3 regions of the Clostridium sp. LBM24168 genome follow, and region 3 is predicted to be linked to each of the others. Evidence: riboswitches for the same ligand, from Rfam matches in the RefSeq annotation. Region 3 holds a riboswitch; each other region holds the start of a gene.
The links. Region 3 has a riboswitch for cobalamin ahead of ACSVC9_RS10835 (cobyric acid synthase). Riboswitches for the same ligand answer to the same signal wherever they lie in the genome.

Region 1 (10,440 bases), 220 kb from region 3:
TGCTATTGTAAGTGCAGGGTTAAAGTGTGCGCCACTGACGTTTCCAAATATAAATGCAGGTATTCCAACTGCAAATGCCCACCCTGTAGTTATTACCATCCAGCCTGCATTCTGTCCTTTGCTCTTTGTAAGAGTGCAGTTTGCACATACCCCGTCCCCAAGATAGATTAAAATCATAGTACCAATAAATTCCGCTATTAATTTTGTCGTCATTTTATTACTATTCCCCTCCCACATATTGAATTATCTATTAAGGCAAGCTCTCTTATGTTTAATTATCTTTATAAATCGATTACATAAAATATAAAGATAATTAAGAAGAGAGCCATTGCTAAACAAGCTATATGTATAGCTTGTTTAGCAATGGCTCTCTTGTCTCCGCCTTTTATTAACATGAGTTAATTATAATATATATGCTGACACATTTCAATAGTATATCATTTATATTTTACAAACTTTTTAAATGGACATTTTTAATGCTGTCATTTTCAACAATCATCCTGCCCTTTCCGCCCCTGCTTTGTGGCTTGATATCATGAATACCCAGCTTAAGTTCTTTTCCACTTTTGCAGTGAACATCAAAATAAGCCTTATTGCCACAGTCAATCACGGCAGAGTAGATTATCTTATCCGGAAGTTTTAAATTCACTGCTATTGAACCAGATGCAATTTTTCCGGTAGGATTTATATCGGAACCTGAAAATCTAATAACTGCTCCATTTTGCGTAAATACAACTATATCCGAATTCTCACCCGTTGAAAATTCTACATTTGTTAGAATATCCTCTTCACCTTTAAACTTATACGCAGTCTCTCTTATTCTAATACCTTCAAACTGGGACAGTTCTGTTTTCTTAACCATTCCATTCCTCGTAAAGAAATACATGTATCCTCTATTGAAGTTATTAACGGACAACAATTTCAATATACCTGATCTCTGGCGGATTCCAAATAGATCTTCTATATTTATATGGTCTTTAATATTTTGCAGCATAACTGAAGGTATTGAGAATACTTCTCCATTTTCTTCAAATACCAATAAAGTACAGGAAGAATCTGTATGTACTCCAAAAGTCTTTCTGCCACTTGAAGATGATTTTAATATTCCATTTTTATCTATGGATACGTAGAAAGCTTCAATATGTTGACTTTCTGCAAAATCCACCTTCAGAACTCTATCTTTCGAAGGCAGGGCAAACATACTTGTACTTACTATATTTCTATCCTCAAGGTCGACTTTCAATTCAGGTATTGTAAAATCGAGCCCCAGACTTGTAACTATATTGAGGAATTTTTCTTTTCTGCCTTGCAGGACTAATTTAACATCTAAAAGTTTTTCATTTTTTTTAAGCTTGATAGCGGAAAGCTTCGTATATGTAGTACTAAACTTCTGTACTGAAGTTTTCTTTATACCACCTGTGCTTGTAAACAGCATGAAAATTTTTCCGTAATCCTCATTTCTAAGATTTATTACAGAAACTATCTTCTCCCGGGAAGTATCCAGCCCTTTTATGATGTTATCAAGTTTTTCTCCTTTTTCCTTCCATTTGAACTCCGGTATATCCATTCCCTTCAGCTGATACATGTTTCCATGGTCTGTAAAAAACATAATTGTATCTCTTGTGTTCGAATCTACAAGGAATCTGTTATAATCTCCCTCTCTATAATCTATTTCATCAATACTCTTGCTGGAACGGCTATAACTTTTCCGCGATACTTTCTTTATAAAGCACTCATTTGACATCGTAACAACTATATCTTCTTCGATTATAATTTCCTCCAGTAGTATTTTTGCCTTGCTGTCATCTTCCACAATAGAACTTCTTCTATCATCACCGTATTTATCCCTTATTTTTCTCAATTCACTTTTTATAACCCTGAGCTGTTCATCTTCACTAGACAGTATAAGTTCCAATTTATCTATGTATTTCGATAGTTTTTTATGTTCTTTTTCAAATTCAACTATTTCAAGCCCCGTAAGCCTGTAAAGCATCAGCTCCAGTATCGCCTCCGACTGCATTTTCGTAAAACCAAATCTTTCTACAAGATTATTGGAAGCATCCTTTCTTGAGCTTGAACTCCTTATGCTCTTTATGATGTCATCCATAATTCCAATGGCTTTTATAAATCCTTCAACTATATGAAATCTCTTTTTAGCCGCGGAAAGTTCCTTTTTAGTTCTCCTTACGAGTATATCCTTCTGGTATTTTATAAAATACTGCAGTATCCTTTTCAGTGAAAGTACAATCGGTTTCCCATCTGCAAGTGCCACCATATTAAAAGAAACACTGCATTGGAGGTCTGTCTTTTTAAAAAGATATTTTAAAATTTTTTCCACTCCGTCACGGTCTACCGATTTTTTGAATTCAATTACAGCCCTGATTCCGGTTCTATCTGATTCATCCCTTATATCATAAATTGTATCAAGAATTCTGGAATGTTTTTTATCTGCAGTCATTTCCGAAATTGTCTGAAGGAGCTTTGCCTTGCTTCTCCTATAGGGGAATTCTGTTATAATTATTGCAAATCTGTCATTTTCCAATTTATCTATGGATGTCTTTGCCCTCAACGTAACTTTTCCTTCTCCAGTACTATAGGCGGATTTTAGAGATTCCCTGCCTATTATTATTCCACCTGTAGGAAGATCCGGACCCTTGATATACTTCATAAGTCCGTCTATATCCAGATCAGGTTTGTTTATAAGGGCCACCGATGCATCTATTACCTCCCTTAAATTATGAGGGGGTATATTAGTTGCAAGCCCTACGGCTATGCCAAAAGCACCATTTACAAGTAAATTCGGGTATCCAACCGGAAGTACTTCAGGTTCCTTTTCAGAACCAGAATAATTGTCCACCATATTTACTACATCGTCCTCTATATACTTTACCATTTCCATGGCAATTGGCGTAAGTCTTGCTTCTGTATAACGCATGGCAGCAGCATTATCTCCATCCTGGCTTCCCCAGTTTCCATGTCCATCTATAAGCGGCATTCTCGTAGTAAAATTCTGAGCGAGTATTACCATTGCATCGTATACGGAAGAATCCCCGTGAGGATGATACTTACCTAGAATATCCCCAACTATTCTTGCAGATTTGTAATACGGCCTGTCTGGAAAGGCCTTCAGCATATACGCTCCATATATTATCCTCCTGTGGACCGGTTTCAGGCCATCCCTGACATCTGGAAGCGCCCTGTCCTTGGCCACTTCAACTGCATATGGGAGATAATTGTCCGGCATAGCCTCCTCTATTGAAATCTTTATTATATTGTTGTCTCTTGGAATTATTGTCTTCGTAGTCAAATCTAACCGCCCTTTCTTTCCAGTTTGCAATCTTTTCTCAATTTACAATTAATGAATATACTATTTTAAAATTGTGCATATTTATACATGTATTTTTTTCTCGGTGCTACTACATCTCCCATAAGAAGTGAAACCATTTTTTCCGCTTTTGCAGCATCATCTATGGTTATCTGCTGAAGTGTCCTGCTTTCCGGATTTAAAGTTGTCTCCCAAAGCTGATCCGGATTCATCTCGCCAAGTCCCTTATATCTCTGAATAAGTGCACCAGAGCCCACTTCCTTTTTTGCATCCAAAAGCTGCTCGTCGCTATAGGCATACTTTATAATATGCTTCGTTTTACTCTCCTTGTACACTTTATAGAGGGGAGGAAGAGCTATATAAAGATGCCCGTTTGAAATAAGCTGTCTCATATATCTGTATATATAAGTCATCCACAAGGTTCTTATATGATAGCCGTCTACATCAGCATCGCTCAGTATTATTATCTTATCGTATTTTAAATCTTTTTCATTATAATTTTCAAGTATACCCGTACCTATAGCGGCATTGAATATTTTAAGTTCTTCACTGCCAATCACATTTTCCAGATTTTGCTTTTCGGTGTTCATTATCTTTCCTTTGGAAGGCATTATCGTCTGGAATCTCCTGTCTCTTGCCTGTTTTGCAGATCCACCGGCGGAATCACCTTCAACCACTATGAATTCACAATTTGAGGCATCTCTCAACGTACAAACTGCAATTTTCCCCGCAAGAGGGGCGGCTCCTTTGCCTATTTTCTTTTTCTCCGCATCATTTATTTTCTTTATCTTTTCCCTTCTCGCCGCAGACTGAAGTGCATTGTTTATTATTGCAGAGGCCATATCCTTATTGTCCTCTATCCACTTTGAAAATTCAGTATATGAAAGATCATTCATAATTGTATAAGCTTCTGTATTTCCTAGTTTTGTCTTTGTCTGCCCTTCAAATACAGGATTACTTATCTTCACCTTAATTATGGCTGTCATTCCCTCACGCAGGTCGTCGCCCTCAAAATCCCCATCTTTATATAAATTCAATTTTTTCCCGCAATCTTTAAATGCCCTGGTCATTCCATTTTTGAAACCACTTTCATGAGTTCCCGCCTCCGTGGTTGGGATATTGTTTACATAACTTGCTATATTATACGTAGTTGAATCGGTAAACTGAACGCACACTTCTCCCTGCATGCTTATTCCATTTATCTGCCTTTCTCCTTCAAATAGTATGGGTTCCTTGTGAATCGGAGTTTTACTTTCATTCAAGTAATCTATAAAATCAAGAAGTCCCCTGCTGGAATGATATTCTCTTATAACCGGCTCATGTGACCTGTTATCAACAAGTTTCAAAGTTATTCCCTTATTTTGAAATGCAAGCTCTCTCAACCTTTGATCTATTATATCCAGTTTAAAATCAACTGTGGAAAAAATTCTGTCATCAGGCATAAATGTAACCCTAGTCCCTGTAGATTTTGAAGCTCCAATCACTTCAAGTCCGCTCACAGGAGTCCCTGGCATATTCTTTTTAAGTGACCTGTCATAGGCATATTCAAATCTCTGCCTATAGAGGTATTCATTTTGTTTGACCTCAACCTCCATCCATCTGGACAAGGCATTTACAACAGCAGCTCCAACTCCATGAAGACCTCCTGAAGTCTTATATACGTTGTTGTTGAATTTACCTCCCGTATGAAGCTCCGTAAATACCATCTCAACCCCTGTCTTTTTCTTCACAGGATGGACTCCTGTAGGAATTCCCCTACCGTTATCCTCTACAGTTACACTTCCATCCTTATTCAAAACAACTGCTGCACAATTCCCAAAGCCATTTGAAATCTCATCTATAGAATTATCTAAAATTTCCCATATACAATGATGAAGCCCCTTACTCCCTGTCGATCCTATATACATTCCAGGTCTTACCCTGATTGGTTCCAGCTTTTCAAGGGAAGTCAGAGAATTAACGTCATAGACTTCACCATCTGCATTCATATGCTCCATATTTTTCCCTCCAAAATTGTTCACTGCACAATCGCAACTATTAAAAAAACCTTCTAAAAATACATAGAAGGTAATATAGTAAAGTTTAAACTTCAAAATTATTATATATATATAATGAAAATTATGCAAATCTACTTTGTATATCTGTTATTTTCCTTTTTATTTCTCTCCACAAATCTTCCCAGGAAAAAGAAAAGAACACCCACGCCTATTCCTGTCTGCACACAAAATAGCAAGCTTTCAATTTCCCCAGGCAGTTCTCCACCAATCCACTTTTCCATGACAGGAGTGGCCCAGGGTTTATATTCGCTGCCTTTGATCTGTGAAACCACCTGACTTCCTGCATCATCGGAGCCTCCAAATTCAGCACCTTTTAGTGTAAAGAGCGGCACAAGGGCAATTAATGCAACAATAAGCAGTAGGATTATAATCTTTTTTTTCGTTTTTTTATCCATTAATTTTTCCCTCCTTTTAGGAATCCAATACCTGTCAGCTCAGATTTTGCATATACTTCAAGGCACATGACTATGACAACAGTCAAAATACCTTCAATAATCGCCAGAGGAACCTGTGTAGGTGCAAATACTGCGAGAAACTTAACTGCTGATGCCGGTATTCCACCATTTGAAGACGGATATGCAAGTGCAAGCTGAAAACTGGTTACACAATATGTAAATAGATCTCCAATTGCCGCTGCAAGAAAAATACCTACATGTTTATTCACATTCAACTTTTGACACAATTTATAAATTGCATAGGATAGCAGTGGCCCTGCAATAGCCATGGAAAACGTATTAGCACCAAGAGTGGTCAATCCACCGTGGGCAAGCAGTATTGCCTGAAAAATCAATACAATAATACCTAAAATTCCTACTGTGGTAGGCCCAAATAATATTGCACCAAGTCCCGTACCCGTCATATGGGAACAGCTTCCTGTTACTGATGGAATCTTCAAAGACGAAACTATAAAAATAAATGCACCTACCATTGCGAGTATAGTAATGGATTTGCGGCTTTCAGACAGTGTTTTCTTGATTGAAAAATAACCTGATACTAAAAATGGAATACATATAACAGCCCATATAATACAGAATTTCGGCGGAAGATATCCTTCCATAATGTGCATTGCATTTGCCGCCGGAGTTATTCCAAAAACCAGCGCAAAGACTGCTGTAATCGCAACAATTTTCTTTTCTTTCAGATTCATTCTATTTTCCTCCCTTTTTTTCAAGTATTTTTTTTAACTCGAGTGTATTTTTAGGATAATCTTTCTTATCTTCCAGGATACGTTTCTCTACAAGCAGTTCATATACCTCAAGCATTGTCGGCTGCTTTAGATTTGCCCTTTCTAATACCTCCATGTTTTTGAAAATTTCCAGTGGTGTTCCATCTGCGATGATCTTTCCTTTAAAAAATACAAGTATTCTTTCAGCCCATCTATATGCGAAATCCACGTCATGAGTGGAAATCAGCATCGTCTTTCCTTCTTCAGAAAGTTTTGCCAGAACTTCCTCCAGCATCATTGTATTTAGAGGATCCAGTGCTGCCGTTGGTTCATCAAATATGATAATTTCTGATTCCATAGCTATTATGTCTGCAATTGTAACACGCTTCTTTTCACCGCCGCTCAGATAATGGGGGGGACGATTTTTTAAATTCGAAATATTCATATATTTTAGTGCTTCTTCAACACGTCTTTTTACCTCTTCTTGAGGAAGCCTTAAATTCATAGGTCCAAATCCAACTTCCGCCATAACTGTGGATGCTATAATTTGATTGTCTGCATCCTGAAATACAATCCCAATATTTTTTCGGAGCTCTTTTAAATTCTTTCTATCTATAATTGTATCTCGATAAATAATTTTCCCATGTTCTGCAGTAAGGACTCCATTTACATTCAAAAAAAATGTGGATTTACCCGATCCATTTGATCCAATGACGGCAATTTTTTCACCTTCATGAATATCTACATCTATTCCATTTAACGCATGATTTCCATTTCCATAAGTGTAGCATAGATTTTCAACCTTCAATATTATTTCTTTCATAGCTGCCCCTTTCTATTATGTAAAAGCCCAAAGCAAAATCAAAAAAAATATGAATAATACCGCTGCGACAATATGCTTTATATCTGCACTTTTATCCTCCCTCCAAAATACAAGCTCCCCGTCATAGCATCTGGCTTCCATTGCATCATAATAGGCTTCTGCTTTTTTAAGGGAAACAATCAATATATTGCTTACAATACCTCCGAAGGTGGCACAGGAAGTCTTAAAATCATAATATCCTTCACGTGATTTAGCAGAGTTCTTCATATTAGTATAAACTTCCATCAAAATGAAAATGTAACGATAGATGATATTCATCAATTCTACAATAATCTTCGGCACATGCGCCTTTTTAAATACATAGATGATCTCGGAAGACGGAGTAGACAACGCCATCAGCTGCAGGGCACTAACAGATGCAAATACCTTCAGGATTAAAAAAAGCACTTCCTTGAGTTTTTCCCGGGAGGTAAATGCATAGCAGAAACCAAGATACAGGTTATATTGTCCTATTGGCTGCCTTGAAAAATCAATGGCAATTGGGAAAGTCCCAAGTATAATAAAAGCAATGGGAATGGTCAATATCGAGAGATACTCATATATTGGAAGCCCCCCTTTTACAACTGTCAGATAAGCCATTGCAATAATGACAGCAGCCGATACATATTGGTTGTCCAACGAAACACAGAGCACCAATGTCAAAATAGAAAAAAGTACCTTGAAAGTAGAGTTCCATTCCTTCATTTTGGAATTATAAGCATAAAAGTCTATTGGAAACCCTTCACCATGATGATGCAGTCTACTACTGCGGGTGTAATTGTGTCTCCATTTAAAAATAACAATTTTCCCCATAATCCACCCCCTTTAAATTTTTGTCAAACGCAAAAAATCCTCTTAACCCAATAGTCAAGAGGATAAAAAGTACCAGAAATTATAAAAATACATTCCAGACACCCCCTATACATCGTAGAGTTAATTGTGCATTATCATAGGCAGGTATTCTGACTTAAGCATCATTGCCTCCATAACCTTCCCGGTTTCCCAGTGGTATTTTAATAAAGGCTCTTCTTTTACAGCGGCGGGACCGTGCAGGATTTTCACCTGGCTTCCCTTTTAATCCAAAGTAATTTATAACTTTGTTACCTATAACTTATTATATTGTTGTTTTAATCAAATATAACAAATATTTATGATCCTGTCAATTTACCATAGTCAATATCCAACTATTAAAAAACCTTCTAAAGTATATAGAAGGTATATTATTATATATAGTTGAGACTATGCAAACCTAATTTGTATGTACTCTAGACATGCTAACTACAAATATGAATGATGCAACGATTACAATAATATCCTAAAAGCTGTCCTCTGAATTGCTACTGCTATCAATATTTAATCTTTCTACAATTAGATTCCTGTACTTTTTCCCAGAACGTCTTCCATTTAAAATATCTGTAAGATAATTTTCATTTACCCCTATTTCACTGGATAACTCCCTTTGAGTCATATTGAGGTCTATGAGCCTCTTTTTTACTTTAATGCCAAATAAAGTTGTTTTTCTTTTACTTCTGATAATATCACCCCCCTAACTTTATAAATCAACAATTATTTTAAAAGTGTACTGCTAATTTATAGTGTTGAAATAGTTGTGCTATACTTATATTTTAAATTAGAAGTGTGTTAAAATTATGATATAATACCATATCTTAGTGTAATTATAATACTGAAATCAGTAAATGTAAAGGAGGTATCTGTTCAATGCATACTTTAGGTGAAAGGTTGGAGCATGTTCTAAAGTACTTCAACACTACAAAAAAAGATTTTGCTCTATCTATAAAATATTCTCCAGGAAATGTAACTGACTGGATAAAAGGTCGATACAAGCCATCCAGCAGAGCATTAATAAATATAGAAAATACATATGGCATTTCACAGAAATGGCTTATAGATGGCGTCGGAAACATGTTTGTCAAAATTCCTGAAGGTATTATTATCGATGTTAAATTAACAAACCTGGAAATAAATCTTATAAAGACGTACCGAAGATTAAATGAAAAAGATAAGAGAAAAGTGGTGATATTCATAGAAAATCTAACTAAAAGCCCTAATTATGAAGAAAATCCAACATAAATTTACTTTTTTTGATGTATTTTCGTATCTTTTTATACTTTATAATCCTATACGCTGCTAAGAGAGACAGATTTTATTCTGTCTCTCCTTAATTATACATAAAATCTCTATTTTACTAACTATTTTCACCTGAGCACCTTGAATATGCTACAGCTATTTTAAAAATAGATATCAGTGTATCTTTTTCATACCGGGATACATTTTCAAATCCCTGTAGGAATATTACATATCTGTCATCTAACTCAATCTTTTCCTGGGGCATAAATGTTTCCTCTCCGGCTCCTGTCACATAGGCAATCCTCTTCATAAATTTTTCTGAAAATATTATCTGGGTTCCACTATAAAACTCCGCCGTATTTTTGCAGAGAAGCTTAAACATCTCTTTTATATTCCCATGTTCCAGTATTTCTTCAAGATTACGTGCTATAAATTCTTTAAAATCCACTCTATATATACACATCCCTTTGTCCATCTACAATGAGCTGCAATTTCTTCTTTATTATATTTTGTTTTACTTCATCAAATTCCCCTATAGTCTGATTTATAACCTTCTCTCCTGCACTTCTCGTGGCAGGAGATGCATAATCCAGAAGATATTCTTTAAAAGTAAATATGGCATTTGGAATACAATAATTGTGAATTAAAGATTTTTTCGCTATACTCATAAAGTGGGATCCTGTCCTTCCACATCTATAATCTGCCGTACAAAATGAAGGAATACATCCCTGCCTGCATACATCCTGGACAGCGTCATCAAGGCTCCTCATATCTCCCAACTGAAACTGTTCCTTCTCAGGTATCAATCCTTTATCATACTGGGTATATCCTCCAATTGCAATTCTTGATCCTGCATCGATCTGCGATACTCCAAGCGGCAATACTTCCTCCCTTACTTTCGTACTTTCCCTTGCTGTTAAAATCATTCCGGTATATGGTACTG
Region 2 (10,440 bases), 140 kb from region 3:
TTCTTCTTAACTGTCACTGGAATGAGGATGAGCTTGAAGATAAACTTCCGGTTTCCATGAAAAGATATATTGCAGAGAACAATATAGATTTTTATATAATTGATGGAGTGAAAATAGCCAGGGAAATAGGTCTTGGAGGGAGAATAAACATGATAATGCAGGCTGCATTTTTCAAGCTTGCAAAAGTAATTCCTATAGATGAAGCTGTGATATATCTGAAGGATTCAATAGAAAAGACCTATGGCAGAAAAGGTGAAAAAGTAGTTCAGATGAATAAAATGGCTGTAGATAGAGGATTGGATGCAGTTGTAAAAGTAAATGTACCTGAAAGCTGGAAAAATGCACAAGAGGGGTGGAAAGGTGATAATAAAAATATAGATATACCTGAATTTGTAAGAAATATCCAGATACCTATGTCCAAAAATGAAGGAGATAACTTGCCGGTAAGTTCATTCTTGAATATGGAGGATGGTACTTATCCTGTTGGAACCACTGCCTATGAAAAGAGAGGAATAGCTGTTATGGTGCCTGAATGGCAGATGGATAAGTGTATACAATGCAATCAATGTTCCTATGTTTGTCCGCATGCCACTATAAGATCATTTTTATTGAATGAGGAAGAAGTTAAGAATTCTCCAGCTGCTTTCAAGAGCAAGAAGGCTGTTGGAAAAGGGCTTGAAAATCTGAATTTTAAAATACAGGTAAGCCCTATGGACTGTACAGGATGCGGTAATTGTGCAGATGTGTGCCCTGCACCAGGCAAGGCAATTGTCATGAAACCATGGGAAGAACAGGTAGAGGTGGAATCCCGAAACTGGAATTATGCATTGAGCTTATCGAAAAAGGAAGATCTGATAAGCAGAAATACTCTGAAGGGAAGTCAATTTGTAACACCGCTTCTTGAGTTCAATGGTGCATGTCCTGGTTGTGGAGAAACTCCATATATAAGACTCCTTACACAGCTGTTTGGTGAAAGAATGATGATTGCAAATGCGACAGGGTGTTCTTCTATATGGGCAGCAAGTGCACCTTCCATAGCATATACAAAAAATAGTGAGGGGAAGGGACCTTCCTGGGGAAATTCACTATTTGAAGATAATGCCGAATATGGCTATGGAATGTTTCTTGCTGTAAGGTATATGAGGGAAAGAATAAGAAAGCTTATGCTCAATTATATTGAGAGCTCACGAGACAGCAGTAAAGAAAATGATCTAGTTCAGTCATTCAATGAATGGATAAATACCATGGAAGATGGTAGCTTATCCAAGATATCCTCCACGAAAGTTGTAAATTCTATTTTGAATTTTAAAGATTACTCAGACAATGTTATATTAAAAGAAATACTTGACAAAAAAGATTTTCTTGTTAAAAAGTCACAGTGGATAATAGGAGGAGATGGATGGGCTTACGACATTGGATTTGGAGGAGTAGACCATGTCCTTGCTTCAGGAGATGATGTAAACTTGTTTGTAATGGATACTGAAGTTTATTCAAATACAGGAGGTCAATCTTCCAAGTCCACACAGACGGGGGCAATAGCAAAATTTGCTGCAATGGGTAAGAAGACTAAGAAAAAGGATCTTGGACTTATGGCAATGAGTTATGGATATGTATATGTATCTCAAATTGCACTTGGAGCTAATATGAATCATGCATTGAAGGCAATAAAAGAAGCCGAAAATTATAGAGGTCCATCGCTTATAATAGCATATGCACCATGTATAAACCATGGTATAAAGACAGGTATGGGAACAAGTATAGCACAGGAGAAAAAGGCAGTAAATGCTGGATATTGGCATCTTTATAGATTTGACCCACAGCTGAAGCTTGAAGGAAAGAACCCATTTATTTTAGATTCAAAAGAACCGAAAACCTCTTTTAGGGATCATATAGAAGGTGAGATAAGGTATTCTTCCCTTAGAAAAGTATTGCCTCAAAAGGCTGAGGAGTTATATAAAATGGCTGAAAAAAATGCACGAGACAGGTACGATATATATAAAAAATTATCGGAAATAGATTATCAGGATCAAGTTAAAAGATAGATAAAAAAACAGTTTCAGAATTTGAATTTAGATTCTGAAACTGTTTTAATTTCCTCTATTTCTCGTTTTCGTCTACCCAGTCTTTTGCATTGGACGCATTGGATTCGTCTCCGAGAGGTACATTTGATACAGGTTTTGTTTTTTTTATGTTTGCCCAGGCGGCAGTTTCATGATTTTCAATGGGTATTTTTTTATTGGATTTTCTATTACCTAACATTTATATCACCTCTATAAATATTATTTTCAAAAATCCTGAATATATAAGTAAAATATAATTAAAATTTTTCTCTGGCTGATTTCGCTGCATTCACCATATTTATCAAACTCTTTTCAGCTTCATCAGTACCTCTTGTTTTTAAACCACAGTCAGGATTAATCCAAAGTTTGTCGGAATCAATTTTAGTGAGCATTATATTTACTGATTTCTCAAGTTCTTCCTGTGAAGGTACTCTTGGAGAATGTATATCATATATTCCAGGTCCTACTTGAGATTTGAAATTATTATTTTTTAGAAAATCAAGTATTGAAAAATCCGAACGTGCAGCTTCTATAGAGTATACATCTGCATCCATATTTTTGATTTCATTTATTATATTTGAAAATTCACTGTAACACATGTGTGTGTGAATTTGAGTTTCACTTTTAACTTTTGAGTTAGTTAAGTGGAAAGCAGGTATTGCCCAATCCAAATATTTTGTATGAATATCCTTGAATTTTAAAGGAAGTTTTTCCCTTAAGGCAGGTTCATCAATTTGTATTATTTTTATACCAGCAGCTTCAAGATCCAGTACTTCTTCTCCGATTGCAAGTCCTATTTGATAGGCTATTTGTTTTAATTCCAGGTCTTCTCTTGAAAAGGACCAATTTAAGATTGTAACAGGTCCTGTTAACATTCCTTTAACAGGCTTGTCCGTTTTGCTTTGAGCAAATTTAATCCATCTGACTGTCATGGGAGCTGTACGCTGTATATCTCCGTAGATTATAGGTGGTTTTACTGCTCTTGTTCCATAGGATTGTACCCATCCATTTTGTGTAAATAAAAAGCCCTCCAGTAATCTTCCGAAGTATTCCACCATGTCTGCTCTTTCGTATTCACCATGAACCAATACGTCCAGGCCTATATTTTCCTGAAATTTAATTACAGCTTCAATTTTTTTCTCAATTTCTCTTGCATACTTTTCCTGTGTAATATTATTTTCCCTTAAATCCTTTCTCAACCTTTTAATTTCATGAGTTTGTGGAAAAGATCCTATAGTAGTTGTAGGAAGTAGTGGCAATTCAAGAATATTGTTCTGTACTTTCCTTCTATGTTTAACATCATCATTTCTTACAAAATCTTCTGGTTTTAAGTTTTTAATTTTCTTCCTGACTTTTTCATTGTAACATAGAGGGTTAGCTGCCTTCCTTTTCAATATTTTCTGATTTTTTATATAGGTATTTTCACGTTCATAGTTGCTGGAATCAAGTAGATTTTTTAATTCTGAGAGTTCATTCAATTTTTCATCCGCAAAAGCCAGACTTTCTAAATAACCTGATAAGTTTACAAGGTTGTCCAAGGTTCCATTTGCAGTATCAAGATTTTTTATATGTTTGTCATCTAGGGTACCTTCTCGTGTAACTGTATAAGGTACATGAAGAAGGGAACAGGAAGTGCTTATATAGATTTTATTGGAACCCACATACTCGCATATATGTTTAATTATATTGATACTTTTATTATAATCATTTCTCCATATATTTTTTCCATTTATAATACCTGCCAATAAAATTTTATTGTCCGGAAAGCCGTATTTTTCTATAAGTTGTAGATTTTCTTTACCTTCAATAAAATCCAGACCTATACCGTTAAATTTGAGGTTTTCCAAATCTTTGTATATATCTCTTATATCACCAAAATATGTCTGCAAGAAGACATCGAATTTGTAATTTTTATTTAGAATTTTGTTATATATGTTTTTAAACAAATCTATATCATTCTCTGTCAGATCGGTTACTAAAATTGGTTCGTCAATTTGCAGACAGCCAATATTTTGCTCTTGAAACCTGTCCAATATATCTACATATACATCTGCGAGCTTATCGAGAAGTTCTTCAAATTTTTTATTGGTCTTTAAATATGAGAGTTTAAGTAAAGTAAAAATACCTATTATTACCGGTTTGGTTTCAATGCCAAGATTTTTTGCCTCTCTATAGAGATCAAAAGGTTTTGTATCATTTAGCCTGAAATTAATATTATCATCTACTTCAGGTACGATATAGTGATAATTTGTATTGAACCATTTTTTCATAGGCAGTGCTTTTACATCCTTGGAGTCGTTTTGATAACCTCTTGCCATCGAAAAATATGTATCAAGGGGAGAAAGTCCCAATTCCAAGTATCTTTTTGGTATGATATTCAAGAGATATGCCATATCAAGTATGTTGTCATAATAGGAAAAGTCATTTGACGGAATAATATCTATTCCGATTTCTTTTTGTTTAGTCCAGTATTGTTTCCTTAACTGTCTGGCAGTAGAAAATAGTTCTGTGGAATCTATATTTCCTTTGAAATATGCCTCCACTGCGAATTTTAGTTCACGGTTAACACCTATTCTAGGGTAGCCTATGATGGTTGATTTTTTCATTGATTTTCCTCCTTATCTTCAATCCCAAAGATTCAGTTTTACATAAAAGGCAGGTCTCCTGGCTTATCTTCATCCTACTCGTTTCCCTTCCCATCTATATAGACAGTGGTTTAGAAATTTTCGTCAAAATTACAGTAGTGGGTGCTGCTCAAGATTGTAACTTGATTCCCTATTATCTCTTACAGATAGGTAAAAGCACCTTCTATGTTAAAGAATTCTTTTCAGTTTTAAAGTTGTAAAGTAAATTATAGCATAAAAGTATCTCATTATAAAGTGATTTTATTTAACCTCCTAAAGTTACATCCTGATCGCTATACCATTTTAATGCATCTATAAAATTTGATGGTTTAAAATCCGGCCAATAGTCGTCTATTGCATAAAAATCAGAATAAACTGACTGTACTGGGAGAAATCCACTCAGGCGTCTTCTGCCTCCCCAACGTATTATAAGATCTATTCTTGATATATCATGAGAATTTAAATTCTCTATAATAGAAGTTCTATTTTTTGAACTTCTGTTGTTTAAATTACCTAAGTTATTTAGGTCCCAATCCCATCCGTAATTTACAAGGAAGTTAACTTTCATACCCCCAGTACCTAATTTTGTTCTATTGGTATAAGGGCGTAGTTCATTTGGAAACATTGATGAATTTGAATTTCCAACAACTAAGAGTGAAGCATTTTCCATAGATAATATATTTACTGCATCAACACATGCTTTGGTAAAGGATTTTGTCTGTATCTTTGGCCTTTTAGTGTTGTCTACTGTGAAACCGTAGTATGTAATTTCATGTACGCCTAATTCTTTGCAAAGCCTGAATAATTCAATTCCAGGTTTTAATCCATATTCGTAACCTTTTTCTTTACTTATGCCATTTTTTATTGCCCAACGTCTATTCCCATCTGGAATTATTCCTATATGTTTTGGAATTTTCATAAGATAAGACCCCCTAAATAAATTTTAACAGTATCATTAAATTATTGCCAGATACAAAATTATTATTCAAAATTTAAAATTGACTGCTGCAATCAGATAAGTAAAATCTAAGTTAGAAGCCGTCTAAAATAATTTAGGCGGCTTCTTGAATAAAATCAATGAAGAAATTTCTTTTTTACTTTTTTTTCGGCAACTTCTACAAGTTTATACATTATATAAGCCAATATGGATAGTATTATTATACTTAGCATTACAGTATCTAATTGTGATATTTGTCCTCCAAATATTATAAGGAAACCAAGACCTTCTTTTGCAACAAGGAATTCACCCATGATTACTCCTACCCAGGAAAGTCCTACATTTATTTTCAATGTAGATATTAATGCAGGAATGGAGGCAGGCATTACAAGGTGCATTAATATCTGAAGCTTTGAGGCACCAAAGGTTTTTAATAATCTTATTTTGTCTCTGTCAACTTCTTTAAAGGCATTTAGTACATTCAATATAGTTACTACTATGGAAATAAGTACGGCCACCATGATAATAGCTGACATTCCGTTGCCTACCCAGAATATTATTATTGGGGCTAGTGCTATCTTAGGAAGTGCATTCAAGACTACAAGATATGGGTCAAGTACTTCAGATACAAAATCCGATAGCCACAAAAGCACTGCAATTAAAGCACCAAGAATTGTACTTATCAGGAACCCAAATATGGTCTCAATACAAGTTATACCTATATGTTTAAATACGGAACCTTCCACATATAATTTGATTAAATTTTTCCACATTCTAGATGGAGTACTTGTTAAAAATGGATCTATCCATTTTAGGTCACCGGCTATTTCCCATAAAGCGAAAAAACATATTAAAATTAAAGTCCTGCATATAAATATTTTTCTTTTTTGAGTGTTTATACTTTTTATATACAGTTGATGTTCTTTTAAATTATCTATCATTATATATTTAACTCCTTCCAAATTTTGTTGAAGTATATTCTGAATTTAGGGTCCTCTCTGCATTTTAAAGGAGAAGTATAGGATTGATCAAAAGTTATATCGAATATTGTTTTTACTTTAGCCGGTCTGCTTGAAAGTACGAGAATTCTATTAGACATGGAAATTGCTTCTGCAATATCATGAGTTACCATTATGACTGTTTTGCCTTCTTTTTTTAGTATTTTAAATATTTCATCGCTTATGTTCAGCCTTGTTTGGTAATCAAGTGCTGAAAAGGGCTCGTCAAGAAGCAGAACTTCAGGGCTTAGAGCTAGAGTCCTTATAAGGGCAACTTTTTGTCTCATCCCACCAGATAGCTCTTCAGGATAATAGTTTACAAAATCCATCAGACCATAATTTTTAAGCAGCGAATTTATTTTATTCTTGTATAGGTCAAGGGATTTATGCTGTATCTTTATGCCTAATGTTATGTTGTCCCAAACATTTGACCATTCAAATAGCTGATCCCGTTGGAACATATATCCCATTTTAGCAGAAGTGGAGGTTATTTTTTCGTCATCTATATATATATCACCATAAGAAGGTCTTATTAGACCTGCAACTATATTTAAAAGAGTAGTCTTACCGCATCCGGATGGACCAACTATACTTAAAAATTCTCCTTCTTTTACGGAAAAACATATATTTTTTAAAGCTTCAGTAGAGCCTTTCAATGAATGATAGTTCATATATATGTCTTTTACTGTTAATTTGTCCAAAATATCATCTCCCGGTCAGAGTATATTTGCTCATTTGAATTAATATATTATGAATCATGATTTATTATATGAAAATCCAGAATGTATTGTTCCTTATGATTTTAGAGGTAGAAAATTAAAATGATTATAATTAATATCTTGAATTGTGTGACATTTCGTGTTAGAATTGCGTGATAACTCACATATGTTATAATATAATTAATAATACAAAATTATTATTTTTAAAAGGTGATTGTTTATGAAAAATTTATTTCATGTAGGTCTTGATATAGGTTCAACTACTGTAAAAATAGTTGTATCAGATATCAAAGACATTGTTATTTACCATAAATATCAAAGACACTTTTCTGATATTAAAAGTACTATATCTAAGGTTGTTAGAGATGCATATGAAAAATTAAAGGATTCAGATATCACCATAATGGTTACAGGGTCAGGAGGATTATCTGTATCCAAGTGGCTCAATATACCTTTTATACAGGAAGTAGTAGCTTGTACAAATACAATAGAAAAATTTATTCCACAAACTGATGTAGCCATAGAACTTGGTGGAGAGGATGCAAAGATAACCTTTTTTGAAGATGGAATAGACCAGAGAATGAATGGTTCCTGCGCTGGAGGAACGGGTGCTTTTATAGACCAGATGGCTTCACTTCTTCAGACAGATGCAGAAGGACTAAATGAATTGGCTAAAAATTACAAGGTTATATATCCTATAGCAGCTAGGTGTGGTGTTTTTGCAAAAACCGATGTTCAGCCGCTTTTAAATGAAGGTGCGGCAAAAGAGGATGTTGCAGTATCAATATTTCAATCGGTAGTAAACCAAACAATAAGTGGACTTGCCTGTGGAAAAACTATAAAGGGAAATGTAGCATTCCTGGGTGGACCGTTATATTTTTTATCTGAACTTAGAAAGAGATTTATAGATACACTTGGATTAACCGAGAATCAGGTTGTATTTCCGAATAATTCACAATTATTTGTGGCTTTGGGAGCAGCTATTTCTTCCAAAGATCAAAGAATTATTACATTTAAAAGTCTTGTAAACAGGCTTTCTCATTTAAGTGATACTTTAACCGATAAAGTACACACTTTAAGACCTCTTTTTAAAGACGAAGAAGAATTGAGAAAATTTAAAGAAAGACATGCCAAAAGTGTAGTTGAAAAGGAAAGTCTGAAAGATTATAGTGGAAACTGTTATCTTGGTATAGATGTGGGGTCAACTACTACAAAGGCTGTACTTATAAGTGAAGATGGAAGATTATTGTATTCATCTTATGGAAGTAACAATGGGAATCCATTGAAATCTTCAGTAGAGATACTGAGTGATATATATAATAAGCTTCCAGAGTCTATTGATATTGTTAATTCAGCAGTTACTGGATATGGAGAGGGACTTATAAAATCTGCACTTTCTGTAGATATTGGTGAAGTTGAAACTGTGTCACACTATAAAGCAGCCCAATTTTTCCAGCCAGATGTGGATTTTATATTAGATATTGGTGGACAGGATATGAAATGTTTGAAAATAAAAGATGGAGTAATTGATAATATAATGCTGAATGAAGCCTGTTCCTCTGGTTGCGGTTCATTTATTGAGACTTTTGCACACTCTCTGAATATGAAAATTGAAGATTTCGCAAAAAGTGCAGAGATTTCAAGACGACCGGTGGATTTGGGATCAAGGTGCACTGTATTTATGAATTCAAAAGTTAAACAGGCTCAGAAAGAGGGACTGTCTGTAGGGGATATATCTGCAGGGCTTTCATATTCTGTTATAAAAAATGCACTTTTTAAAGTTATAAAAATAAGAGATCCTAAAGAGCTTGGAAAAAAGATAATAGTTCAAGGTGGAACTTTTTATAATGATGCTGTACTCAGAGCTTTTGAACTTATATCCGAAAGAGAAGTAATAAGGCCTGACATAGCTGGACTTATGGGAGCTTTTGGAGCTGCTATTATTTCGAAGGAAAGATATAATCCTTCACATGCAAGTACCCTTTTGAAAAATGAACAACTTAAAAACTTTAAAGCGCAGGTTAGTATGAAAAGATGTGGTAAATGTGCAAATAATTGTTTACTTACTATAAATGAGTTCCCTGATGGTAAAAATTTTGTTTCAGGCAATAGATGTGATAGAGGAATAGGTATTGAAAATACCAACAACGATATTCCAAATCTTTTTGATTATAAATATAGAAGAGTATTTAACTATGTTCCACTTAAAAGAGAGAAGGCTTTTAGAGGACAGGTAGGGATTCCTCGAGTGCTGAATTTATACGAGAATTATCCATTTTGGTTCACATTTTTTACAAAATTGGGATTTAGAGTAGAAATTTCACCGAGATCTACAAAAAAAGTATATTCACTTGGTATAGAGACAATACCTTCGGAGTCAGCCTGCTATCCTGCAAAATTGGTGCATGGTCATATAATGAGTCTTGTAAATAGGGGAATTAAATTTATATTTTATCCATGTATACCTTATGAGCAAAAGGAGCAGAAAGAAGCGGATAATCATTACAATTGTCCTATGGTGACTTCTTATCCAGAAGTTATAAAAAATAATATGGATGTACTCTCTGAAAAAAATATTAATTTTAAGAATCCATTTTTACCTTTGGATAATAAAAGCAGGCTTATAGATAGACTTGTTGATGAACTAAGCGAGTTTAATATAAAAAAGAAAGAGATTAAGGATGCAGTAGAAGCTGCCTATAGAGAGGACAAGTGTGTTAAGGATGATATAAAGAATAGAGGTACAGAGGTAGTTAAATATTTGAAGAAAACTGGTAAGATCGGTATAGTTCTTGCAGGCAGGCCTTACCATATAGATCCGGAAATAAATCATGGTATACCGAATATAATAACTTCTTACGGAATGGCAGTTTTAACGGAAGATTCTATAGCGCATCTTGGAAAGGTTGAAAGGCCTCTAAGAGTTGTAGATCAGTGGGTATATCATTCAAGATTATATTCTGCCGCAAGTTTTGTAGCGATTCAGGATAATCTTGAACTCATTCAGTTAAATTCTTTTGGATGTGGACTGGATGCAGTTACTACGGACCAGACTCAGGAAATACTTAGTAAATATGAAAAATTATATACGCTTCTTAAAAT
Region 3 (10,440 bases):
GATTAAATTAATTGAGGGGGAACTTGTATGAAAAACATCAAAAAGATACTGGTAATTATATTTTCTTCTGTATTCGTTTTAGCAGCATTATCAGGATGCGGAAGTAACAACGGAGGAAATACTGGAAGTAGTGATACATCAAAAAGTGAAAAAAAGGATATAACAATAGGGGCTACGCCTAAACCCCATGAAGAGATACTTGAAAAGGTAAAACCTATACTTCAAAAAGAAGGATATGAACTTAAAATAAAAGAATTTACAGATTATGTAACACCAAATAAGGCACTTGCGTCTGGTGAGTTAGATGCAAATTTTTTTCAACATATACCATATCTGGAAGACTATAATAAGAAAAATGGTACGGATTTAGTTTCTGTGGCAAAAGTTCATCTTGAACCAATGGGAGTGTATTCAAATAAGGTTAAAAATTTAAAAGATCTCAAAGATGGTGCTGAGATTGCAATACCAAATGATGCCACAAATGGTTCCAGAGCTCTTAAACTGTTAGCACGTGAAGGGCTTGTAAAGGTTAAAGATGGAGAGCTTATTTCTAAGTTGGATATAACTGAAAACAAGAAGAACCTTAAGATTCAGGAGTTAGATGCTCCACAACTTCCTAGGGTATTGGGTGATGTAGATGCAGCAGTTATAAATACAAATTATGCATTAGAGGCAAAATTAAATCCAACTAAAGATGCACTTGCTATAGAATCAAAAGAGTCACCTTATGCAAATATAATTGCAGTTAAGAAAGAAGACAAAGACAAACCTTATGTGAAGGCTCTTGTGAAAGCGGTAAATTCGCCTGAAATCAAGAAATTCATAGAGGATAATTACAAGGGAAGTATAATCCCTGCATTTTAACACTAAATTTTGAGTATTTTATAAATAAAGATGATGTATTGTAAAAAATTACAGTATATCATCTTTATTTATGTATTGATTTATGTAAAAATATATAGAGAGGTGAATTTATAATTATGTTTTTTGATATAAAAATTGATGATAAAAGTCCTGTTTATATACAGATAAAAAATTATATAAAAAATATGATACTTAGAGGAATGATGACTTCAGGTGAAAAACTTCCATCCACCAGGGAAATGTCTTCAAGATTGAAGGTAAGCAGGAATACAGTTATTTGTGCTTATGATTTTCTAAAAGATGAAGGCCTTGTACATATGAAGAAAGGAAAGGGAGCTTTTGTATCTGATGTAAAAGTAGATTTTCAGGAAAAGTGGAATATAGACTGGAATAAGCGCATAAATAGTTATGCAAGGGAATCAGAAAAATTGGATATAATCAAAAGCGAAATAAAGTGGGAGAAAGGAATGATATCATTTAAAAGTATAGCTCCTGATGACAGGTTATTTGATGTTGAGAATTTTAAAAAATCATTTTTGAATTGTGTATCGCGAGAAGGCGGGAAAATATTGAATTATGGATATGCACAGGGATATAAGCCACTTATTGAATATCTTGTCAAATATATGGCAGACAAGGGTATAGATGTTTCCGGGAAAGATATACTTGTAACTAATGGATTTACAGAAGGATTTAATATTATACTGTCATGCCTTGTAAATAAAGGAGATAATATATTATGTGAAAATCCGACTCACAATACGGCTATAAAGATTATGAAACTGCATAGATTAAATATAACAGGAATTAAGATGAATGAAGATGGGATAGACCTTAATGCTTTAAGAGAAAATCTAAAAAAACGCAAATTTAGTTTGGCATATTTTATACCGTCCTATCACAACCCAATGGGGGTTGTAATGTCTCCTGAAAAAAGAACAAAATTGTATAATACTCTTAAAGAGTATGATGTTCCTATAATTGAGGATGGTTTCAATGAAGAACTGAGATATCTAAGTGATCATGTATCACCAATTGCTGCACTTAGCGGTGGTGGTAATAGTGTGATTTATGTAGGCAGCTTTTCAAAGATACTCTTCCCGGGTCTGAGAATAGGGTGGATACTTGCAGATAAAGAACTTATAGGATATCTTGAAAGTGCAAAGAGAGGCAGGAACATACACACCTCTTTTCTGGATCAGGCTGTATTCTATGATTATCTTAAAGAAGGAAATTTTGAAAAGTACATTAAAAAGGCAAGGAAATTTTATAGGAACAAATATGAGTTGGCAGTTGGATTTGCTAAAAAATATATTCCTTATGATAAAATATATGGAGAGGGAGGTCTGCATGTTTTTGTGGAAATTGAGAATATAGATTCAAGAAAACTTCTTGAAAGATGCTGCAGAAGGCAGGTAATATTTACTCCCGGAGATTTATTTTATGTAGATGATGGAGGCAAAAATACATTTAGACTTGGATTTTCGAGGACAAGCGACGGAGATATAGAAAAAGGATTTAGAATAATAGGAGAAGAAGTCAAAAAAATGAAATCTGTTTAGGAGGAATATTTATGAGAAAATTAACGAAAAAAGTACTATATAAGGGAAAGTGGATATCATTAAATGAAATAACTTATATAGGAAAACAGAATGAAAAATTGAAATGGGAAAGCATAGAGAGAACTAATTTTGTAAATACTGTAGTAATGGTAGCCAGACTGATTCCCTCCAATAGATATGTACTTATAAAGCAATACAGGCCGGTAGTTGATAATTATATAATTGGATTTCCGGCAGGACTTATGGAAAATGATGATATAGAAAAAAATGCACTTAGAGAATTGAAAGAGGAAACGGGATATATAGGAAGAGTTAAATCTATAAGTCCTCTCCTGTATTCCAATGCCGCACTTCTTTCAGATACAATAAGACTGGTGAATGTGGATATAGATGAGAAATTGCCTGAAAATATAAATCCCAGGCAGGAACTGGAGGAAGCTGAAGATATAGAAGTAATACTGGTTGAAAAGGATAGAATGAAGGATTTTGTCATAGAACAGCAAAAAAAAGGACTGGGAATTGGATTGGGATGCTGGTATGTATTCTGTGGGCTGCAAAACAATTAAACAGGTGGATAATAGGATGATAAAAAGTTTAATTATAATGTGCAGTATAATAAGTGCTTGTGGTATTATAGTGGTAATAATTGTATTTATTGCACTGTTTTCCGACAAAAAATAAATAATAAAGTTTGAATTGAAGGTGTTTAATTTGAAAGATTGGCTTCTTAAAAAAGACGACTATGTGCCTGAAAATGATTCAGATAGATTTATAGATAAGAGTATATTTTCTATTTTGAAGGTACTTTCTCTTATAAAAAGAAGAGATAAGTTAAAAAACGGAATCATATATAAAATAAATCCAGTGGTGAAGCTTGTATTTATGTTCTTAAATATAATATTTTTGTCGGTTTCTAGAAATCCCGTATATGTTGCGGCAGTAGATATATATTTTCTATTGATGCTGAGTTTTCTAGATGCGGAAGAAATAAAAAATATTTTACTCTTGAGTTTTATAATACCAATATTTACTTTTATAATGCTCATACCATCTATATTGATGAAAAATGTTCTTAATAGCATTATGCTCATATTCAAAATATTCGGTACGATAATGATTGTAAATATTTTTTCCTGTACTACCAAATGGAGCCATGTGACAAGGTCATTAAAAATATTTTTTATACCAGACATATTTATACTCGTGTTTGATATAACTTTGAAGTATATCTACATACTAGGACAATTTGCATTGGACATGTTTTATTCTCTAAAGCTTAAATCCATAGGAAAGAATAACAGCAAACATTCATCGATTACTAAAATAATGGGAGGATTGTTTTTAAAGTCCAATGAGATGGGAAATGAAATGTATTCTGCTATGGAGTGTAGAGGGTTTACGGGAGAATACAGCTATTTTTCAAAATTCAGGTTTACTTTTTCAGATCTGATTTATTGTGCTGCGAGTATATTAATTATATTATTGTATTTTTATATGAGATAAAGGAGCAAATTATATGATAGAGATTGAGAATGTATATTTTAAATACAAGGATGAGGAAGTAATCAAAGATATAAACATAAATATCGAAAATGGTGAGTCTGTTGCTCTTATAGGTGCAAATGGAAGTGGAAAATCCACATTTTTAAAACTGCTGAATGGTATAATATTCCCGGATAGTGGAAATTACTATTTTGATAAGGTTAACATATGTAAAAAACAGATGGAAAATGGCAAGTACTCTAGGCTATTTCACAAAAAAATTGGATTCGTGTTTCAAAATTCCGATACCCAGCTCTTCTGTCCTACGGTCTATGAAGAAATTGCCTTTGGACCAAGACAGATGTGTATGAGTGAAATAGAAGTTAAAGATAGGGTAGAAGATTGTCTTGATCTGATGAATATAGGCAATCTTAAACATAGGCAACCTTATAATTTAAGTGGTGGAGAAAAAAAGAGAGTTGCGATAGCTTCTGTTCTTGCACTTAATCCTGACGTATTAACATTGGATGAACCTATGAATGGAATAGATCCAAAGGGAAAGAGATTTCTGAAGGGGCTTTTTATAGAATTGAATCGTGCAGGAAAGACTATAATCTGTTCTACCCATGATTTTGAATACATAGATGGAATTTTCAGGAGAGCTATTGTGTTTTCCGAAGAGCACAGGGTAATAAGGGATGATACATATAAAAATGTGATAAATGACGACAAGTTTTTGATGGACAATAATATAAAGTGAAAATTTTGAACCTGTTGACATGATACATATGTTGTAATATACTCGTCTTATAAAAAAGAATATGAATGATTTCAGGTGCCTTGTTCAAGGTGAAAAGGGAATGCGGTTGGATTCCGCAGCAGCCCCCGCTACTGTAATTGATGACAAGTCCTTATTATGCCACTTTTAATTGAGGAAGGCTGAGGATGTGTATGATTCATAAGTCAGGAGACCTGCCTGATATTTATTTCAAGCAAACTTTCGGAGGGAGAGTTCTTTATAATATTGTGCGGATATATCTCATCTTTATAATAGGAGCAGAAACTGATTTTAAAGTTTGCTGTTCTTATTTTGTTTTTAGGAGGATTGTTATGGCCAAGATCATGATTCAGGGAACGGGATCATCGGTAGGAAAGAGTATAATTGTTACGGCTCTCTGCAGAATATTCAAGCAGGACGGCTTTAGTGTATGCCCGTTCAAATCGCAGAATATGTCACTGAATTCCTATATAACTCTTGACGGGAGGGAAATGGGAAGGGCACAGGTACTGCAGGCCTATGCATGTGGACTGGAACCGGAAGCGTATATGAATCCCATACTTTTGAAGCCCACTTCAGACAAAAAGAGCCAGATAGTTGTGAATGGGGAGGTATACTGCAACGCAACAGCGGTAGAGTATCAGGATATGAAATTAAATTTCAGGGATATGCTTGAATCTCAATTTTCAGATATTGAGAAGAAGTTTGACATAATTGTCATGGAAGGAGCGGGAAGTCCTGCAGAGATAAATCTGAGAGACCGGGATATTGTGAATATGGGAATGGCTGAAATCGCAGATGCACCTGTAATTCTCACAGGTGATATAGACAGGGGTGGAGTATTTGCATCCCTTGCAGGTACCATGCTGCTTTTAAAAGAAAATGAAAGGCCTAGAGTAAAGGCTACTGTAATAAACAAGTTCAGGGGAGATGTAGATATACTAAAACCAGGAATTGACATGCTTCAGGATATAATAAAAATACCATGTGTGGGAGTAGTTCCATACTTCAATTTGAATCTGGAGGATGAGGACAGTGCCATTTCCTTCAATAAATATAATACAGCTGCAATAGATATAGCAGTTGTGAAACTTCCTCATATATCCAATTTTACTGATATGGATGCCTTCAAGAATGAAGATGACATATCTGTAAGATTTATTTCATCACCAGGTGAATTCGGAAATCCGGATATACTTATTGTGCCGGGAAGTAAAAATACAATAGACGATTTGATAAAATTGAGAGAATCAGGTCTTGAGCATTCCATAAAGGATTACAGCAAAGGAGGAATTGTAATTGGAATCTGCGGAGGATATCAGATGCTGGGAAATTCGGTAAAAGACCCATATGGTGTTGAAAGCAGTGCAGGAGCAACAAGAGGGATGGAGCTCCTGGATATAGATACCATACTTGAGGGAAAAAAGGTTACCACCAGGGTTAATGCCAGAAGAGGAGATATTCATGTATATGGATATGAAATACACATGGGAGTCTGCAAATATGGAGACAATACAAGACCTCTGTTCAGGATGGAAAATAAAAATGACGGAGCTGTAAGTTCAACAGGAAACATAATGGGTACATATATTCATGGAGTATTTGATTCAGCAGATTTCAGACAGTACATACTGAATAGGATACGGGAAAAGAAAGGGATCTCTCCAAAAAAATCATTGGATTACAGAGATTACAGAAACAGCCAGCTTGACAGACTTGCGGACATAGTCAGAAAAAACATGAATATAAAAGCCGTATATGATATTATGGGAATTTGACAGTTGGAGGAGTATTTTATGGAGTTGTCTTTGATACAGTTCAATTTTATAGATGTTGTTATTGCTGTAATCCTGGATTGGATAATAGGTGATCCACTGTGGTTTCCCCATCCTGTAGTATTTATGGGAAAGCTCATAGGCTTTCTTGAGAACAGGGCAAGAGCAAAGTGCATTACAAACAGAGGTATGAAATATTTTGGCGGGTTTATAGTGCTTGTTCTCGTATCCTCAAGTTTTCTCTTACCTTTTGTAATTCTCTTTATTTTTAGGAACAATGTTATTCTCTTCAATCTCATAAATATACTTTTTCTGTGTACCTGCCTTTCTGCAAGATGTCTTGATAAAGAGGCAAGCAAGGTGTATACTTCCCTTAAATATTCAGGTATAGAAGATGCGCGAAAAAAATTGTCCGGCATAGTCGGAAGGGATACAAAAAATCTGGATGAAGGACAGATAACAAGGGCGGCTGTTGAAACCGTAGCTGAAAATACATCGGATGGAGTAGTTGCACCGCTTTTTTACGGCATTATTTTTGCTTCGCCACTTTCTATGGCGTATAAAGCTGTGAATACAATGGATTCCATGCTGGGCTATATGAATGAAAATTACAGGTATATAGGATTTTTCCCTGCAAAGGTGGATGACTTTTTTAATTTGATACCTGCAAGACTTACAGGCTTTTTAATGTGCATCATGTCCCCGCTTGTTGGAGGGAACCTTTTGGATACCTTTAAAATAATGCTGCGCGACAGGAAAAACCACAAAAGCCCGAATTGTGCATATCCTGAAGCTGCAGCTGCCGGAGCCATGGAAATACAGCTGGGAGGCACAAATATATATTTTGGAGAAGTATTTTACAAGCCACATATTGGAGACAGGAAGAGGGAGCTCAATGCCGATCACATAAAGGGTGTCATAAAGCTCATGTATTTTTCTGAAATGGGTGCTGTCCTGACTGCTGCTGCAATCTATACAATTTTGATGGGATGTGTTGGGTAATGGATTTGGAACATGGTGGGGATATATACACGGAGGGGATTTTCAAAGGAAGGAAATTACTTGATTTCAGCTCCAATATAAATCCTTTGGGTGTACCTGCGAGCTTCAAAGAAAATATAGAGGAAGCTGTGAAACTTGCAGATGTATATCCAGATATAAAGTATAGAAAATTGAAGGAAAATATAAAAGATTATCTTGAAAGCTATGATTCCTGTTTCAGCAAGTGCGGGTATGGAACTGTCGGGGAAAATTTACGGGACAGAATAAGTATAGTTCCTGGAAACGGGGCTTCGGAAATACTGGATCTTGCCCTTGGTCATTTTAAAAGTGTTTGTATAGTAGTACCTTCTTTTATAGAATACGAAAAGAGTGCATTGAAATGGAATTGTAATATAGTTTATTCAAGACTGAAGCCGGATATGAATTTTGACTATGAGGACATTAAAAAGAAGATTAGAAATGTTGATTCTCTCATAATAGGAAATCCAAACAATCCTAATGGGCAGATCATAGACAAGAAAAAATTTTACAGTATAGTGGAGTATTGTGAAAAAAATGGAAAGACTATAATTATAGATGAAGCTTTTATTGAGTTTACAGGTGATTCACGGTACAGCTTTTTAAATGAAACTGGAAAATACAGATGTATTCTCATAGTCAGGGCGCTTACAAAGTTTTTTGCACTTCCTGGCGTAAGGTTTGGTTACGGTATTTCCTCGGACAGCAATTTGGTGCTTGATATTGAAAAAGGCCAGAATCCATGGAATATAAACTGTTTTGCGGAAATTGCAGCAAAGTATGTACTTAGAGACAGTGAGTATATTGGCAGATCACTTGAATGGATAGCTTCGGAAAGAAAATTCATGAAGGAGAATCTTGAGAGGGCAGGTATAATTGAAAAAGTATATGATACATTTTCAAATTTTGTACTGTGCAGATTATCCAGTGGTGTAAATTCAGCTTGTGTATATGAGATGTGTCTAAAAGAAGGTGCTGTCATAAGGAAATGCGAAAATTACAGGGGACTGGGTGAAAACTACATAAGACTTGCCATAAAAGACAGGCATAAAAATGAAAAGATGCTTCACATAATAGAGAATTTATAAATGAGGGAGTGCAGTTGAGTTGATTGAAAAACAGTTCGTTACGCTTCTGTCCGAAAAAATTAATGTGCTTATAGTAGGTGGAGGAAGGGCTGCAGCTATAAAGCTGAAAACTTTTATACGAGGAAAATGCAATGTTATGGTTGTAGCACCGGCTTTTTCAGATTATTTCAAGAAGTTCGGCAGCAGTTTGAAACTGAATATAATATGTGGAGAATATGATAAGAAATATATATACGATAGACATATTGTAGTAATTGCTACAGATGATTCTAAATTGAATTCAGCTATAAGACGGGATTGTGAAGATTTATTCAAATTGTATATAGATGTCTCAGATCCGCCTATGGGGAATTGCATTATGCCCTGCCAGAGAAATACTAAAAATATACACTTTGGAGTAAATACTGAGGGTATATCCCCTCTCACATCTGTTTTTATAGCTGATATCATGAAAAAGAATATTTCCAGGTATGATGATTTTGTAGATTTTGCATCAGGTGTTAGAAACAGCCTTCCCGGTGGTGTTGAGAGAAGGAAGATAATGAGCTTCATATGCTCGGAGGATTTCTATTTTTTCTATAGAAAGAACAAAGCACGCATTATAATAGACATGTTTTACAAAAATTAATGGAGTGATGATATTTTGAAATACAGGATTGCAACTAGAAAAAGCAGGCTTGCACAGATTCAGGCGGATATAGTAATAAGGCTTCTCATGGAAAAATGCGGTGTCTTGGGCAGGAAAGTTCTCATGGAAACTACAGGTGACAGGAGACTTGACATTGCATTGGATAAGATAGGTGGGAAGGGTCTTTTTATAAAGGAGATAGAGAGGGCACTTCTTGAAGGAAGGTCAGATGCTGCAGTTCACAGCATGAAGGATGTGCCCTTTGACATACCATGCAAGTTTGAAATGGCGGCAGTTTGCGAAAGGGAAGATGTAAGGGATGTTTTTGTGTCAAATTCAGGAGTCCATTTTGAAGATTTAAGACCGGGTTCCAAAATTGGTACCAGCAGCAGGAGAAGGTCGGAACAGATTAAAAAGATTAGAGGGGATTTATGTATAGTCCCAATAAGAGGAAATGTGCAGACGAGAATAAAAAAGATGAAGGAAGAAAATCTTCAGGGTATAATTCTTGCATCTGCTGGAGTTAAAAGGCTTGGACTTGAGGATATTATAACGGATTATTTTAGTGTAGAGGATATTGTTCCAGCCATAGGCCAGGGTGCACTGGGAGTTGAGATAAAAAGAGAATACAGTGATGCGGATGTCTTCAGAAAAATAGATGACAGGGAAACAAGAATATGTGTTGAAGCGGAGAGAAGCTTTATGAGAACTCTGAATGGAGACTGTCACTCTGCCATAGGAGCTTATGCAAGAATTGAAGGCAAATGCATGGACATCATAGGAATGTATGAGATTGAGAATAGAGTTTTAAAGAGTCATATAAGCGGCAGCAAATCAGATTATATGGAACTTGGAAGGAAACTTGCATTGAATATGCTGGGGGAGTGAGAAAAGTGAAAAAAGGCAAGGTGTATATAATAGGGGCAGGTCCAGGAGACGAGGAGCTTCTGACTTTGAAAGCAGTAAAAAAGTTGAAGGAGTGCAATCTGGTCATGTATGACAGGCTTGCAGGAGCAGGTGTATTGAACTATTTAAATGAAGACTGCCGGATATACTACTGTGGAAAAGAACCAGGCTGTCATTACAGGAAACAGGAAGAAATAAATGAAATGCTTTTAAAGTTTGCAGAGGAAGGATATATAGTTGGACGAATCAAAGGCGGTGATCCCTACATATTTGGAAGAGGAGGTGAAGAAGTACTGGCTCTTTCCAGAAAAAAAATTGATTTTGAAGTCATACCGGG

Region 1: it holds a riboswitch for cobalamin, as region 3 does, so the genes downstream of both, cbiQ (cobalt ECF transporter T component CbiQ) here and ACSVC9_RS10835 (cobyric acid synthase) in region 3, are expected to answer to the same signal.
Region 2: it holds a riboswitch for cobalamin, as region 3 does, so the genes downstream of both, metE (5-methyltetrahydropteroyltriglutamate--homocysteine S-methyltransferase) here and ACSVC9_RS10835 (cobyric acid synthase) in region 3, are expected to answer to the same signal.

Annotation. Positions count from the first base shown of each region.
Region 1 covers NZ_CP196861.1:1,946,033-1,956,472, forward strand. The annotation lists gene ACSVC9_RS09595 (MIP/aquaporin family protein) at 1-213, opposite strand, end outside; gene ACSVC9_RS09600 (DNA topoisomerase IV subunit A) at 449-3,307, opposite strand; gene ACSVC9_RS09605 (DNA gyrase/topoisomerase IV subunit B) at 3,373-5,313, opposite strand; gene ACSVC9_RS09610 (energy-coupling factor ABC transporter substrate-binding protein) at 5,454-5,777, opposite strand; gene ACSVC9_RS09615 (energy-coupling factor ABC transporter permease) at 5,777-6,529, opposite strand; gene ACSVC9_RS09620 (energy-coupling factor ABC transporter ATP-binding protein) at 6,531-7,370, opposite strand; gene cbiQ (cobalt ECF transporter T component CbiQ) at 7,386-8,222, opposite strand; cobalamin riboswitch at 8,345-8,532, opposite strand; gene ACSVC9_RS09630 (XRE family transcriptional regulator) at 8,725-8,877, opposite strand; gene ACSVC9_RS09635 (helix-turn-helix domain-containing protein) at 9,129-9,500, shown strand; gene ACSVC9_RS09640 (hypothetical protein) at 9,616-9,960, opposite strand; gene hydG ([FeFe] hydrogenase H-cluster radical SAM maturase HydG) at 9,947-10,440, opposite strand, start outside.
Region 2 covers NZ_CP196861.1:2,310,059-2,320,498, reverse strand. The annotation lists gene nifJ (pyruvate:ferredoxin (flavodoxin) oxidoreductase) at 1-2,042, shown strand, start outside; gene ACSVC9_RS11475 (CDIF630_02480 family spore surface protein) at 2,098-2,259, opposite strand; gene metE (5-methyltetrahydropteroyltriglutamate--homocysteine S-methyltransferase) at 2,318-4,666, opposite strand; cobalamin riboswitch at 4,698-4,884, opposite strand; gene uppS (polyprenyl diphosphate synthase) at 4,950-5,603, opposite strand; gene ACSVC9_RS11460 (ABC transporter permease) at 5,759-6,562, opposite strand; gene ACSVC9_RS11455 (ABC transporter ATP-binding protein) at 6,562-7,320, opposite strand; gene ACSVC9_RS11450 (acyl-CoA dehydratase activase-related protein) at 7,559-10,440, shown strand, end outside.
Region 3 covers NZ_CP196861.1:2,167,934-2,178,373, reverse strand. The annotation lists gene ACSVC9_RS10860 (MetQ/NlpA family ABC transporter substrate-binding protein) at 28-864, shown strand; gene pdxR (MocR-like pyridoxine biosynthesis transcription factor PdxR) at 981-2,426, shown strand; gene ACSVC9_RS10850 (NUDIX domain-containing protein) at 2,438-2,992, shown strand; gene ACSVC9_RS10845 (energy-coupling factor transporter transmembrane component T family protein) at 3,129-3,929, shown strand; gene ACSVC9_RS10840 (energy-coupling factor ABC transporter ATP-binding protein) at 3,943-4,668, shown strand; cobalamin riboswitch at 4,725-4,902, shown strand; gene ACSVC9_RS10835 (cobyric acid synthase) at 5,019-6,464, shown strand; gene cbiB (adenosylcobinamide-phosphate synthase CbiB) at 6,483-7,463, shown strand; gene ACSVC9_RS10825 (pyridoxal phosphate-dependent aminotransferase) at 7,469-8,569, shown strand; gene ACSVC9_RS10820 (NAD(P)-dependent oxidoreductase) at 8,589-9,197, shown strand; gene hemC (hydroxymethylbilane synthase) at 9,213-10,085, shown strand; gene cobA (uroporphyrinogen-III C-methyltransferase) at 10,091-10,440, shown strand, end outside.